DNA from 2 places in the Azospira sp. MPR-LB4 genome. Region 2 is predicted to be linked to the other one. Evidence: predicted binding sites of a transcription regulator. Region 2 holds the regulator's gene; the other holds the start of a gene.
What was found. The regulator FNR, encoded in region 2, switches genes on or off when oxygen is low (the NO sensors DNR and NnrR bind a similar motif). The targets are predictions, from matches to a motif close to TTGANCTAGNTCAA.
Positions count from the first base shown of each region.

Region 1: a site for FNR is predicted at 5,062-5,075, ahead of AC3QLZ_RS04140 (NAD(P)H-dependent oxidoreductase subunit E). Genes of this name have one in related genera too.

Region 1 is NZ_CM179521.1:907,362-914,944, forward strand. Features, by position in the region: gene AC3QLZ_RS04120 (hydrogenase maturation protease) at 1-369, opposite strand, end outside; gene AC3QLZ_RS04125 (Ni/Fe hydrogenase subunit alpha) at 366-1,826, opposite strand; gene AC3QLZ_RS04130 (NADH-quinone oxidoreductase subunit B family protein) at 1,839-2,396, opposite strand; gene AC3QLZ_RS04135 (2Fe-2S iron-sulfur cluster-binding protein) at 2,393-3,106, opposite strand; gene AC3QLZ_RS04140 (NAD(P)H-dependent oxidoreductase subunit E) at 3,103-4,935, opposite strand; gene fabI (enoyl-ACP reductase FabI) at 5,201-5,965, shown strand; gene AC3QLZ_RS04150 (bifunctional enoyl-CoA hydratase/phosphate acetyltransferase) at 5,997-7,409, shown strand; gene AC3QLZ_RS04155 (acetate/propionate family kinase) at 7,406-7,583, shown strand, end outside.
Region 2 is NZ_CM179521.1:3,203,252-3,210,834, forward strand. Features, by position in the region: gene AC3QLZ_RS15050 (oxygen-binding di-iron domain-containing protein) at 1-654, shown strand, start outside; gene AC3QLZ_RS15055 (hemerythrin domain-containing protein) at 779-1,231, shown strand; gene AC3QLZ_RS15060 (DUF2249 domain-containing protein) at 1,228-1,467, shown strand; gene AC3QLZ_RS15065 (hypothetical protein) at 1,526-2,824, shown strand; gene AC3QLZ_RS15070 (NnrS family protein) at 2,840-4,057, shown strand; gene AC3QLZ_RS15075 (SirB2 family protein) at 4,077-4,463, shown strand; gene AC3QLZ_RS15080 (hemerythrin domain-containing protein) at 4,474-5,052, shown strand; gene fnr (fumarate/nitrate reduction transcriptional regulator Fnr) at 5,149-5,895, opposite strand; gene hemN (oxygen-independent coproporphyrinogen III oxidase) at 6,047-7,444, shown strand; gene AC3QLZ_RS15095 (sulfite exporter TauE/SafE family protein) at 7,574-7,583, shown strand, end outside.

The DNA of each region.
Region 1 (7,583 bases), 1.4 Mb from region 2:
CTCCCCCAACTCGAAGCGCTGGCCCCGCACGCAGAGGACGTAGGCCGGCGGCGGCGCCTGTTCCAGGGCCTGGCCATAGACGGCAAGCACGGCGCCGGGAGCCAGGGAATGGGTGCTGTGGGCCGGATTGAAGAGGGGCGTCACCGGGGCGAAGCTGAAAGGCGCCGGCGTGCCCTCCCCGGCATCGATGAAAAGGGCCAGGTCCCGACCCTGGAGGTCGATGGCGTGCTCGATCTGCAGCTGGAAATCCTCCACCGTCACCACCCCGGGCAGACGGGCCTGCTCCAGGCGCTGCAACAGCAGGGGCCCCAGGGCATCGTCGCCGCGGCTGGGGTTGCCGATGCCGAAGACCACCAGCCGGCGCGTCATCCCTTGACCCGGCGGTCCAGCAGGCGGCCGCTGCCGTCCAGCAGTTCCACGGTCAGGGGCATCTGGCCCAGGGCGTGGGTGGCGCAGGAAAGGCAGGGATCGAAGGCGCGGATGGCCACCTCGATATGGTTGAGCAGCCCTTCGGTGATTTCCCGGCCGTTCAGGTACTGGCGCGCCACCTGGCGCACCGCCTCGTTCATGGCCTGGTTGTTGTGGGTGGTGGAGACGATCAGGTTGGCCATGGTGACGAGGTCGTCCTCATCCACCTGGTAATGGTGGATCAGGGTGCCCCGGGGCGCCTCGATCACGCCCACGCCTTCGCGGCGGCGGTCGCCGCAGGACATCAGGTCGTCCCCCAGCAGGTCGTCGTCGGCCAGCAGTTCCTTGATGACTTCGGCGGCGTGCAGCATTTCGATCATGCGGGCCCAGTGGTAGGCCAGGGGCGCGTGCACCAGGCCGCCCTGGCCGTGGTCCATGAATTCGCGCCGCTCGATCTCGGCCAGGGGGCTGGGAATGAAGTCGCAGTTCTGCACCCGGGCCAGGGGGCCCACCTTGTACCAGCCCTGTTCCCGGCCCATGGCGGTCACATAGGGGAATTTCATGTAGCTCCAGGACTTCACCTCCTCGGTCAGCAGGTGGTGGTAGTTCTGGTAGTCCACGCCGTCCAGCAGCACCTTGCCGTCCCCGTCCCGCAGACGCAGGTGGCCGTGGTAGAAGTCCAGGGCACCATCGGCCCGCACCAGGCTGAAGAGGTTGGAGCGGAACAGCCCGAACTGGTCGTAGAGGGCCGGGTTGCTGGTATGCAGGCGCTTGGTCAGATGCACCGCGTCCCGGCTCCAGGCGATCATCTGCTCCACGTCCTGCAGCAGCATGGCCCGGTCGGCCGGGTCCAGGGCCTTGTTCACCCCGCCGGGAACGGCGCCGGTGCCGTGGATGCGCTTGCCGGAGGTGACGCGGATCACCTCCTGGCCGAACTTGCGCAGCAGGATGCCCTGCTTGGCCACCTCCGGATGGGCGGCGGCGACGCCGACGATGTTGCGCTGCCCCACGTCGGAATCGAAGCCGAACAGCAGGTCGGGCGAGGACAGGTGGAAGAAATGCAGGGCGTGGGACTGCAGCATCTGGCCGTAGTGCATGAGGCGGCGCATCTTTTCCGCCGTCGGCGTGATGCTGGCGGCGCCCACCACCAGGTCCAGGGCCTTGGAGGCCGCCAGATGGTGGGAGACGGGGCAGATGCCGCAGAGACGCTGCACCATCACCGGCACTTCCCAGTAGGGGCGGCCCTGGATGAATTTCTCGAAGCCCCGGAATTCGACGATGTGCAGGCGCACCTGCTGCACCTGGTTGTGATCGTCCAGCAGCAGGGTCACCTTGCCGTGGCCTTCGACCCGGGAAACAGGATCGATGGCGACGCGGCGCAGGTTGTCGGTCTGGGACGCGGTTTCAAGTTCGAACATGGTGGGGAAGCCTCAGTCGAAACGCAGGATGGGATGGGAAAGCCGGGGCGTGTGGCCGGCGATGAGGTCCGTCAGGAACTTCCAGATGGCCTCCCCCGAGGGCGGGCAGCCGGGAATGAAGTAATCCACCCGCACCACTTCGTGGATGGGATGGACCTTGTCCAGCAGCAGGGGCAATTCCGGGTCGTTGGGTACCTGGCCGCCGGGCAGGGATTCGACGCCGATGCAGGTGTGGTAGACCTCCTGCAGGCACTGGCCCACGTCCAGGTGGTTGCGCTGGGCCGGCAGGCCGCCGGTGACGGCGCAGGCGCCGAGGGCGATGAGTATCTTGCAGTGCTTGCGGAATTCCCGCAGCACATGGACATTCTCCGCATTGCAGACGCCGCCTTCGATGATGCCGATGTCGCAGGGGCCGCAGTGCTTGATGTCGGTCAGGGGCGAACGGTCGAATTCCACCAGTTCCACCAGTTCCAGCAGGTGCTCGTCGATGTCGAGGAAGGACATGTGGCAGCCGAAGCACCCGGCCAGGGAGGTGGTGGCGACCCGCAGCTTGCGTCCGGAAACGATCATTTTTCCACCTCTTCCATGGCTACCACGCTGATCGGCTTGGCGTCGTAGTCCCGCTCGCCGATGGGCCTGGCAAAGCCCTGGCGCTTGTGCAGGATGACGCCCACGGGACAGATGTTGGCCGCCCGGTCGCTGGCGGCAAAATCCGTGTCAGCCAGGCGGCCGCTTTCCGCATTGACCACCAGGTGCTTGTGGATGCCCCTATCGGTGAGGGCGAAGATGTTCTTGCCGTCGATGTCCCGGCTGGCCCGCACGCACAGCTCGCAGAAGATGCAGCGGTTGAAGTCCAGCAGGACGTCCGGATGGGAGGCATCCACCGGCCGGTTGGGATAGAAATGGTTGAAATGGGCGGAGAGCATTTCCAGGTCGTAGGCCAGGGCCTGCAACTGGCAGTTGCCGCTCTTCTCGCACGAGGGACAGAAATGGTTGCCCTCGACGAACAGCATCTGCAGCAGGGCCCGCCGCTCGCCGTTCATCTCCGGGGTGTTGCTCTCCACCTCCATGCCCTCCTTGGCCGGCATGGCGCAGGAGGAGACGTGGCGTCCGCCCACCTTGACGATGCACAGCTTGCAGGAACCGTGGGCCGGAAAATCCGGATGCCAGCACAGGTGGGGAATGTAGTGGCCAGCCTGGCGGGCGGCCTCCAGGATGGTCTGGCCGTCCTGGAAGACCACCGGTTTGCCGTCCAGCAGGAATTTCTTGGTATCGCTCATCGGTGGGCCTCCACGGAACTCAGGTGGGCGTCGGCATCGTCGCGCCCGGTCATGCGCCGGGCCTCGGCCAGGGACTGGTCCAGGTCGAAGGCGGGGGCGAAATCCAGGGACTGGAGCCGGCGCTCGTAGGCGGGGCGGAACTTGATCAGGGTCTCCACCACCGGGTTGGCGGCGGCCAGGCCCAGGCCGCAGTGGCTGGCCGCCTTGAGCAGGCGGTTGATCCACTCGATGTCGGCCAGGTCGTACTTGGCGCCGTGGCCGGTGGCCAGCTTGTCCATGAAGTTCCGCAGCAGGGAGGTGCCGACCCGGCAGGGGGTGCAAAAGCCGCAGCTCTCGTGGGCGAAGAAGTGGACGAAGTTGCGCGCCACCTCGAAGAGGTCCCGGCTGGTATCGAAGATCATGAAGGAACCGGCCGTCGGCACGTCCTCGTAGGCAATGCCCCGGTGGAACTCGTAGGACGCCAGGCAGGTGCCCGAAGCGCCGCCCACCTGGACCGCCTGCACGTCGGTGGCGCCGCAATCCTCCAGGATCTGCTCGATGGAAACGCCGAAGGGATACTCGTAGATGCCGGGAAAGGCGCAGTCGCCGGATATGGAGAGGAGCTTGGTGCCGGTGGACTGGGCAGTGCCGACGGCGGCGAAGCGCTCGGCTCCTTCCAGGGCGATCAGCACCGTCTTGGCCAGGGTTTCCACGTTATTGACCACCGTGGGCCGCCCCAGATAGCCCTTGATCACCGGGAAGGGCGGGCGGATGCGGGGCGTGCCCCGCTTGCCCTCGAGGGACTCGATCAGGGCCGTTTCCTCACCGCAGACATAGGCGCCGGCGCCCAGATGAATCTCGATGTCGAAATCGAAACCGGCCTGGCCCCGGATGCCCTGCCCCAGCAGCCCGGCCTCGCGGCGGCGCTGCAGGGCTGCCTCCAGGGGCTCCAGTAGGTAGCGGTATTCGCCCCGCAGGTAGAGGAAGCCCTGGCGGGCGCCGGTGGCGTAGGCCGCCAGGGTCATGCCCTCGAACACGTGGTCCGGGTATGAGGTCAGCAGCACCCGGTCCTTGAAGGTACCGGGCTCGCCTTCGTCCGCGTTGCAGACGATGACCCGCTCCTCACCGGGGGCGTTGCGGCAGGCCTCCCACTTGACCCCGGTGGTGAAGCCGGCGCCGCCGCGACCGCGCAGGCTGGACTTCTGCACCTCGCCCAACCAGGCCTCGGGCCCCAGGGCCATGGCCGCCGCCAGGGCAGCCCCCGGCTCCAGCACGGTATTGAGCAGATCGTCCTTGCGGCGGATGTTGTCCTCCACCCGGAAGTATTCCTGGGGCCACAGGGACAGGGGCCGGCGGGAACGGATCAGCTCGCAGATTTCATTGACGCGCTGGTGGGTGAGGCGGGTGATGGGGCGGCCATTGACCAGCAGGGCCGGGCCCTGGTCGCACATGCCGGTACAGGAGGTGACATCCACCGAGACCAGGCCGTCTTCCGACACCTTGCCCTGTTCGACCCACAGCTTCTGGCACATGGTGCCGAGCAAGTCCAGGTTGCCCAGGAGGCGGTCGGTGGCGTTGTCGGAGAAGAGCACCCGGTATTTGCCCACCGACTGCAAATGGAGAAAGGAGTAGAAGCCGGCCACGCCCTCGACCCGGGCCCGGGGCAGCTTCAGGGCGGCGGCGATGGCGGTGAGGGCGGGAGGGGGGATGTAGCCCACCTGTTCCTGCACTTCCCGGAGAATTTGCAGCAGTTGGGTGGGGTCCCGGCGGCGTTTGCTCAAAACCGCCTCGAGGACTGCATCCAGAGAATTGGCAATCGGTTCCAAAATCCCTCCCCCTTGTAAGGTCATGCCGGAGGATTATAGGTATGGTCAATGCAAAAACGTTGACACAGCGCAAGCCGCTGTAACGGGGACGTCATCGGAACGAAATACCGGCTTATCCCTCGTCCGCTAAGGTCCTACTGCCACTAGGCCTTGATCTAGGTCAAAATCGATATGCTGCACCGCAACACAAAATGCGGCATGATAACGAAAACAGGATTGCAATAACGGCCCCGGTCCAGACTGGACGCCGGATGGTTCACCTTCATTCAACTAACCTGGAGTTCTGCAAATGTTCAACCTCAACGGCAAAAAAGGCCTGGTCGTCGGTATCGCCAACAACAAGAGCATTGCCTACGGCTGCGCCAAGGCTTTCAACATCTGCGGCGCCGAACTGGCGGTCACCTACCTGAATGAAAAGGCCGAACCCCACGTGCGCCCCCTGGCCGAACTGCTGGCCGCCCCCCTGGTGCTGCCCCTGGACGTGGAACAGGACGATCAGCTGGCAGCTGTTTTCGCCGCCATCGAACAGAAGTGGGGCAAGCTGGACTTCCTCCTGCACTCCATCGCCTTCGCCCCCAAGGAAGACCTGCACGGCCGGGTGGTGGACTGCTCCCGCCAGGGCTTCCTGCGGGCCATCGACATTTCCTGCCACTCCTTCATCCGCATGGCCAAGCTGGCCGAGCCCCTGATGAAGGACGGCGGCTCCCTGCTGACCATGAGCTACCTGGGCGCCGATGAAGTGGTGGACAACTACGGCATGATGGGCCCGGTAAAGGCCGCCCTGCAGGCTTCCACCCGCTACCTGGCCACCGAGCTGGGCCCCAAGGGCATCCGGGTGCACGCCATCTCCCCGGGCCCCCTGGCCACCCGCGCCGCCTCCGGCATCGCCCACTTCGACGATCTGATGAAGGACGCCGTGGAACGGGCCCCCCTGCACCGACTGGTCTCCATCGACGACGTCGGCGCCCTGGCCGCCTACCTGTGCAGCGATGTGGCGAAGACCCTGACCGGCGGTACCATCTACATTGACGGCGGCTACAACATCGTCGGCTAAGAGCTCCACACAATCAAAAACGGGAGGCGCCATGCACGCTGAGCACACCGAGCAGTACATCGAAAACAAGACTTTCGACGAAATCCAAGTGGGAGACTCTTCCACCCTGATCCGGACCCTGCGTCCGGAAGACATCAAGCTGTTCGCCATCATGTCGGGGGATGTGAATCCCTCCGTGGTGGACCCGGAATTCGCCCAGAGCGGCATTTTCCGGGAGGTGGTGGCCCATGGCATGTGGAGCGGCGCCCTCATTTCCACCGTGCTCGGCACCCAGTTCCCGGGGCCGGGCACCATCTACATCGACCAGTCCCTGCACTTCTCCCGGCCGGTGACCATCGGCGACACGGTGACCATCACCATCACCGCCAAGCAGAAGTTCGACCATAACAAGCACATCCTCTTCGACTGCCAATGCACCAACCAGGAAGGCCTGCAGGTGGTGAGCGGCACCGCCGAGGTGCTGGCGCCGACGGAGAAGATCCGCCGCGAGCGGGTGCACCTGCCCGAATTCACCATCAGCGACAAGGAAGCCCGCTACCAGGCCCTGCTGGCCACCGCCGCCGGCCTGGAACCCATTCCCGTGGCCGTGGCCCATCCCTGCGATGCCGAATCCCTGAAGGGCCCCATCTTCGCCGCCCGGGCCGGCCTCATCGAACCCTTCCTGGTGGGGCCGGAGGCAAAGATCCGCTCCGTCGCCGAAGAGAACGGCCTGGACCTGACCGGCATCCGCATCGTCAATACCCGCCATAGCCACGAATCCGCCGCCATGGCCGTGACCCTGGTGCGCAACGGCGACTGCGAGGCCCTGATGAAGGGCAGCCTGCACACCGACGAGCTGATGGGCGAGGTGGTATCCCGGGCCAACGGCCTGCGCACCTCCCGCCGCATCTCCCACGTCTTCTACATGGACGTACCCACCTATCCCAAGCCCATCATGATCACCGATGCGGCCATCAACATCGCCCCCTCCCTGGAGGAAAAGGTCAGCATCATCCAGAACGCCATCGACCTCTTCCACATCCTGGGCAACCCGGAACCCAAGGTGGCCATCCTGTCCGCCGTGGAGACGGTCAATCCCAAGATCCAGTCCACCCTGGACGCGGCCGCCCTGTGCAAGATGGCCGACCGGGGGCAGATCAAGGGCGGCCTGCTGGACGGCCCTCTGGCCTTCGACAACGCCGTTTCCCTGGTGGCTGCCAAGACCAAGGGCATCAAGTCCGCCGTCGCCGGCCAGGCCGACATCCTGGTGGTGCCTGACCTGGAGTCCGGCAACATGGTGGCCAAGCAGCTGGAATACCTGGCCAACGCCCTTTCCGCCGGCGTCGTACTGGGTGCCAAGTGCCCCATCGTGCTGACCTCCCGCGCCGATACCGCCGAGACCCGCACCGCCTCCTGCGCCATCGCCGCCCTGATGGCCCACGCCTACCGGAAGCAGAACCAATGACCCGCGCCGTCCTCACCCTCAACGCCGGCTCCTCCTCCATCAAGTTCTCCCTCTACGAGCTGGAGAACGGCGGCGGCATCGCTGCGGAACCCGTGCTCTCCGGCCAGATCGACGGCATCGGCGTCAAGGCCCACATCAAGGCCAAGGACGACAAGGGCAAGAAGCTGGACGACG
Region 2 (7,583 bases):
GACACCAATGAGTACCTGGTGGCCAACGGCGTCCAGGGGCTGATCCTGGACCCGGGCGGCGCCGAGATTTTCCCGGCGGTGTTCTCCGCCCTGGCGGCCGAGTTCGATCCGTCCGCAGTGGTCGGCCTGTTCGCTTCCCACCAGGACCCGGACATCATCTCCTCCCTGGCCATGTGGCTGGAATTCAATCCCAAGATGCACTGCTACACCAGCTGGCTCTGGGAGAGCTTCATTCCCCATTTCGGCGGCACCAGCGACACCTTCGTGCCCATTCCCGACGAGGGTATGGAGATCGGCCTCAACGGCCTCACCCTGACGGCGGTGCCGGCCCACTACCTGCATTCCTCCGGCAATTTCCACCTCTACGACCGCCAGGCCCGCATGTACTTCTCCGGCGACGTCGGCGCCGCCCTGCTGCCGCCCGAGGAGGCTGGCCTCTTCGTCGAGGATTTTGACCGCCACATCAAGCACGCCGAAGGCTTCCACCGTCGCTGGATGGGTTCCAACGAAGCCAAGCGCCGCTGGTGCGAGCGGGTGGCCCAGATGGAAATCGACATGCTCTGCCCCCAGCACGGCGCTATCTACCAGGGGGCCGACGTGCAGCGCTTCATCAACTGGTTCGACGAGCTGCAGGTCGGCATCCTGCGCGGCTGAGCGGCCTCTCCCGCCCTCCTGTTTCGCCCGGCGCCGGACACCTGTCCGGCGCTTTTGATTCCAGTCAAGGAGTCCTCCTGCCGGGCTGGGCAGAATCTGCCTGAACCCCAGAGAGGAAGCAGGCATGACCCCCATCCGAGACTACATGAGTGGCGACCACCGCCGCTGCGACGACCTGTTCGCGGCCGTGGAGCAGTCCCTCGCCCAACCCGACCCGGCCTTGCCGGCCCAGCTCTTCGCCGATTTCTGCCAAGCCACCCTGGCCCATTTCCAGGCGGAAGAGGAAACCCTCTTTCCCGCCTTCGAGCAGGCCACCGGCATCCGCATGGGGCCCACCCAGATGATGCGGCTGGAACATGTGCAGATGCGCAGTCTCATGGACGAGGCGCGCCAGGCCCTGGCCGCCGGCGACCAGGACGACTACCTGGGGGCGGCCGAGACCCTGCTGATCCTCATGCAGCAGCACAACCTGAAGGAAGAAAACGTCTTGTATCCCATGTGCGACGAACATCTGGCCGGGCATGCCGGTGAGCTGCTGCCCCTGCTGCAGAAGACCACCGGGAGTGCCCAGTCATGAGTGCCCGCGACGAAGCCACCCTGGTGGTGGATGCCCGCATGATGGAGCCGCCCGAACCCTTCGTGCGCACCATGGAGGGCCTGGATGAGCTGAAGGACGGGGAAAAGATGCTGCTCCTGCTCTACCGGGAGCCCCATCCCCTGTACCGCACCCTGGTGAACAACGGCTATACCTACCGTTCCCAGACCGCAGAAGACGGCACGGTGGAGATTCTCATCTGGAAGGTGGCGGCCTGAGGTCCCTGGCGCCGGCCCGTCGCCGCTGATCGTCACGCCGCCGCCCAGGACGCTTCCCATGCAAGCCATGCTGTCCTTCGACCAGGCCCCGCCCCTGGCGGCGCCCCTGCGCTTCTTCCTCAGCGCCCCCCTGTTCGCGGCGGCCGCCGGCCTGCTCCTGCTGCTCCTCGGGCCGGAGCTGCTGGCCTCCCGCTGGACCGCCGGCGCCCTGGCCTTCACCCACCTGCTGACGGCCGGCTTCATGCTGCAGACCATGGTCGGTGCCCTGCTGCAGATCCTGCCGGTGGCCACCGGCGCCGGCGTGGCCCGGCCCCTGGGCGTGGCCCGGGCGGTGCACGGCCTGCTTACCCTGGGGCTGCTGTTCCTGGTGGGGGCCTTCCTCACCTACCGCAGCGAACTGTTCCAGGGCGCCCTGTTGTGTCTCGGTGGCGGCATTCTTATCTTCCTCGTTGCCGTCGGCCGGGCCCTGGTTCAGATTCCCATGGGCAGCACCATCCAGTGGGCCCTCAAGCTGGCCGTGGCCGGCCTCGGCGTGACGGTGCTGCTGGGCCTGTCCATGCTGGTCAACCTGGCCTGGGGGCTGTCCTGGCCCCTGCTGGAAATCACCGGCATCCACCTGGCCTGGGGCCTGGTGGGCTGGGGCGTGCTGCTGCTGTCCGGCGTCGCCTACGTGGTGGTGCCCATGTTCCTCCTGACGCCGGCTTTTCCCGGCTGGCTGACCCGGCTCCTGGCGCCCCTGCTGTTCCTGCTGCTGGCCCTGTGGAGCGGCGCCGAGGCGGCCGGCTGGGGCGGCGCCCCCCTCCTGGCGGCCCTGGTGGCGGCCGGTTGCGGCACCTTTGCCCTGGCGACCCTGTGGTTGCTGGTGCGCAGCAAGCGGGCCAGGCTCGATGCCACCCAGCGCTACTGGCGGCTGGGGCTGGCCTGCGCCGTCGGCGGGGCGGCCCTGTGGGCGGTGGGGCAGCTGTGGCCGGCCCTGGGCCTGTGGCCCGGGCTGCCCCTGCTGCTGGGCATGCTCCTGCTGGTGGGCGGGTTCATGTCGGTGATCACCGGCATGCTGTACAAGATCGTGCCCTTCCTCATCTGGCTGCATCTGCAGAACGCGGGCCAGGGCCGGGTGCTGGCGCCGAACATGAAGCGCATCCTGGCCGAGAGCGCCATGGCGCGGCAGATGGCGGCCCATGCCGCTTCCCTGGCCCTGCTGCTGGCCGCCGTGGTCCGCCCCGCCTGGTTCGCCTGGCCGGCCGGACTGGCCCTGCTGCTGTCCAACCTGTGGTTGCTGGTGAACCTCTGGCGCTGCCTGCAGGTCTATCGGCGGCACCTGCGGCATATCGGCGAGCAACTCGCCACGGCTGCCTGATTTTTCGGAGATTCCATGTTCAAGGCCTTTTTCAGCGCCCCCCACCGGGTCATGTTCGCCCTCGGCGCCCTGCAGAGCCTGCTGGCGGTGCTGTTCTGGGCGGCGGACCTGGGCGGCCGCTATGCCGGACTCTATGGGGCTCCGGCCTGGGCCCTGCCCGGCATCTGGCTGCATGGGGCCCTGATGCTGTTCGGCCTGTTCCCCCCCTTCATCTTCGGCTTTCTCATGACGGCCCTGCCCAAGTGGGTGAGCGCCCCGGCCCTGACGCGGGGCCAGTACCTGCCGGCCTTCGCTCTGCTGGCAGGCGGCTGGCTGCTCTTCTGGGGCGGCCTGCTGGCGGCGCCCCTGGCCGTGTCCGGCCTGGTGGTGGCGTCCCTCGGCTGGCTGTGGGGCTTGGTCGCCCTGGCCCGGGCCGTGACCTGGCCCCAGCCCCGGGGCTTCGCACCGGACCGTTCCCACGCCTACGCGCTGCTGGCCGCCCTGGGGCTGGGCCTGGTCGCCCTCTGGGCCTATGCCTGGGGCCTGGCAGCCATGGCCGGCGACGGGGTGCGGGCCGGCATCGAGCTGGGGCTGTGGGGCTGCCTGCTGCCGGTGTTCTTCATCGTCAGCCATCGCATGCTGCCCTTCTTCACTGCAGCGGTGCTGAAGAACTACACCATCTACCGACCCATGCCCCTGCTGTGGCTGGTGCTGGCCTGTTTCCTTGGCCACGCCCTGCTGGCCCTGGTCGGCTGGCACGGAGCCCTGTGGCTGCCGGACGCCGTTGCCGCCGCCGTGGTCATCCATTTCTCCTGGAAGTGGCAGCTTCGGCGCAGCCTGGCGGTGCCCATGCTGGCCATGATCCACGGCGCCACCGTCTGGCTGGGCCTGGGGCTGGTGCTCTATGCCTGCCAGGGGCTGGCCCTGGCGCTGGGCGGCAGCTTCGGCGGCCTGGCGCCCCTGCACGCCATCAGCATCGGCTATTTTGTTTCCATGCTGCTGGGCATGGTCACCCGGGTCACCCTGGGGCATTCGGGCCGGCCCATCAACGCCGGGGATCAGACCACCTGGCCCCTGTTCTGGCTGTTCCAGAGCGTGCCCCTGCTGCGCATCGCCGGCGAGTTCCTGCCCCTGTCCGGCCCCTTCAACCTGCAGTGGCTGGCCAGCCTGGCCTGGCTGCTGGTGTTCGCCCTGTGGGTGCGGCGCCACGGCGCCATGTACCTGCGGCCCCGGCCCGACGGCCAGCCCGGCTGACGGATCGCGGAGCCATCCCATGTACCTGGCCCTCAAGCATCTGCACATCACCTGCGTCGTCCTCTCCGGCCTCGGATTCCTCCTGCGCGGATTCTGGATGCTGCAGGAGTCGCCTCGACTGCAGGGGCGCCTGCCGCGGGTGGCGCCCCATGTGGTGGATACCCTGCTGCTCGGCAGCGCCCTGGCCCTGGCCTTTCTCTCCGGCCAGTATCCCTTCGTCCAGGGCTGGCTGACGGCCAAGGTGCTGGCCCTGCTGGCCTACATCGGCTGTGGCAGCGTGGCCCTCAAGCGGGGGCGCAGCAAGGCGGTGCGGGGCATCTTTTTCGTCATGGCCCTGTCGTGTTTCGCCTATATCGTTTCCGTTGCCCTGACGCGTCATCCCGCCGGCTTCTTCGCCGGTCTGTGAAAGGAATTGCATGAGCCACAGCCTGTTGGGCGCCGCCGCCCCCAGTTTCGACGAACCCCTGGAAATGCTGGATGCCTGTCACGGTCGCATCCAGGCCCAGATCGAGACCCTGCGTCGCCTGGTGCAGCACCTGCCCCGGCACGGTGCCGACCAGGCTGCCCGGGAGGCGGCCCAGGGCGTGCTGCGCTATTTCTCCGTGGCCGCTCCCCATCACCATGCGGACGAGGAGGATGACCTCTTTCCCGCCCTGCGGGCGAGCCAGGCGGTGGCCCGGGAAGCGGCGGTGGCGGCTCAGGTGGAGGCCCTCATCGAGCGCATCCTGGCCGATCACCGGCGCATGGACCGGGCCCGGGACGAGGTGCTGGCCCGCCTGCAGGCCATCGTCGCGGCCCAGCCGGGGGAATGCAGCGAGGCCCTGCCGGCGGCCATGGTGGAAGGGCTGGCCGAGCTTTATCTGGGACACATCGATCTGGAAACCCGGGAGCTGCTGCCCCTGGGGCGGCGCCTGCTGTCCCCCGAGCAGGCGGCCGCCGTCGGCCGCAGCATGGCGGCACGGCGGGGGGCGGTGTTTCCGGAAGGGGAACAGTAGGACTGCCGGCACTCCTGGACTAAGCCCGGGCAATAATCCGGGCAATAAAAAAAGCGGCTCCGCGGAGCCGCTTTTTTGTTTGACGCTTGCCCGGGATCAGGCCGACTGGTGGGTCATCAGCTTTTTCAGGCCCGGGATGTCCAGGATGCGGATGTGCTTTTGCTGCACGGCGATCAGACCTTCTTCCTGGAAGCGGGAGAAGGCGCGGGAAACGGTTTCCAGCTTGAGGCCCAGGTAGCTGCCGATTTCTTCCCGGGTCATGCGCAGGTAGAACTCGGCGTGGGAATAGCCGCGGGCGGTGAAGCGCTGGGAGAGATTGAGGAGGAAGGCGGCCAGCCGTTCTTCCGCCCGCATGGTGCCGAGCAGCATCATGACCCCGTGGTCGCGCACGATCTCCCGGCTCATCACCTTGTGGAAGTGGTGCTGCAGGGCCACGATCTCCCGGGACAGGCCTTCCAGGCGGGGGAAGGGGATGATGCAGACTTCGCTGTCTTCCAGGGCCACCGCGTTACAGGAATGGTGTTCGGTGCTGATGCCGTCCAGGCCCAGCAGCTCGCCGGCCATCTGGAAGCCGGTGACCTGGTCGCGGCCGTCTTCCAGCAGCACGTCGGTCTTGAAGAAACCGGCGCGGATGGCGTAGATGGATTCGAAGGCCTCCCCGGCCCGGTACAGGTGGTCGCCGCGCTTGATCTTGCGGCGGGTGCTGACCAGTTCGTCCAGCTTGGACATCTCGGTCTCGTTGAGACCGTAGGGAAGACACAGTTCTTGCAGGTTACAGTTCGAGCAGGCGGTCTTGATGACCGACAGGGTAATTTCTTGGGCGCTGGTCTTCTTCAACGGCATGCTGTTCCTCGCTGGGCCAAGGGCGTTCGGATGGTGGTAACCTGCGCCGGAAGGCCCTTTGGAAGCCTTTGATCCAGGTCAACGTGCCCCAGTTCCTGCACCACGATAATAAGCCGCACCTAATGTGTGGTTCTGCAACGACTGTTTTTCAATGACATTTACCGCCAACAACCTGGTTTTCGATCCCCAGATCATCCGCCGCTTCGACGTCAATGGACCGCGCTACACGTCCTATCCGACGGCTGACCGTTTTGTCGAAGCCTTCGATGCCGAGGCCCTGAAGCTGTGGTTGGGCAAACGCAACATCGGCGGTATCAGCCGACCGCTGTCATTATACTTCCACATCCCCTTCTGTAACACCATCTGCTACTACTGCGCCTGTAACAAGATCATCACCAAGGATCACGGCCGCAGCGCCAAGTACATCAAGTACCTGGGCAAGGAGATGGCCCTGCAGGCCGAGTACCTGCTGGACGGGGATCGGGAAGTCTCCCAGCTGCACTGGGGCGGCGGCACGCCCACCTTCCTCTCCCATGAGGAAATGCACCAGCTGATGGACCTCACCCACCGCCATTTCAAGCTGGTGGATGGGGCCGAGATTTCCATCGAAGTGGATCCGCGCAAGGTGGACCGGCCCACCGTGGCCCTGCTCGGCGAGCTGGGCTTCAACCGCATGAGCCTGGGCGTCCAGGATTTCGACGAGCGGGTGCAGCAGGCCATCAATCGCATCCAGACCGAGGAAGAAACCTTCACGGTGATGGACCAGGCGCGCAAGAGCGGCTTCAAGTCCATCAGCGTGGACCTCATCTACGGCCTGCCCCACCAGACGGTGATGGGCTTCAACCGCACCCTGGAGCGGGTCCTGGCCATGGACCCGGAGCGTCTCTCCATCTACAACTATGCCCACCTGCCGGGCCTCTTCAAGCCCCAGCGGCGCATCAACGAGAGCGACCTGCCCAACGCCGACACGCGCCTGCAGCTGCTCTCCCTGGCCATCAAGAAGCTGACCGATGCCGGCTACGTCTTCATCGGCATGGACCACTTCGCCAAGCCGGACGACGAGCTGGCCGTGGCCCAGCGCCAGGGCCGGCTGCACCGCAATTTCCAGGGCTACTCCACCCATGCGGACTGCGACATGCTGTCCTTCGGCATTTCCTCCATCGCCAAGGTGGGGCCCACCTACAGCCAGAACTACCGCACCCTGGACGAGTACTACGACCGCCTGGACGCCGGCGTGCTGCCGGTGCTGCGGGGCATCGAGCTGACCGCCGACGACCTGCTGCGCCGTTCCATCATCCAGGCCCTGATGTGCCATTTCGAAATCTCCACCGAGTCCATCGAAATCGCCCACCTGATCGACTTCAAGAAGTACTTCGCCGCCGAACTGGAGGACCTGAAGGAACTGGAGCGGGGCGGGCTGGTGAAGGTGGACGACAAATGGATCACCGTGCTGCCCCCGGGACGTCTCCTGGTGCGGGCCATCTCCATGGTGTTCGACAAATATCTGCGCGCCGATCGGCAGCGCACCCGTTACAGCAAGGTCATCTGACCGGGCTACGGGATACCGCGTTTAACTTGAGGCAAGCCTCAGGGGGGAAAAGCCGGGCGCTGGGGGAAACCCCAGTGCCCGGTATAATTTTGGCCATGGCCTTTTTCACTTTCCGCACGGCGCTCCCACGTGGCTGACT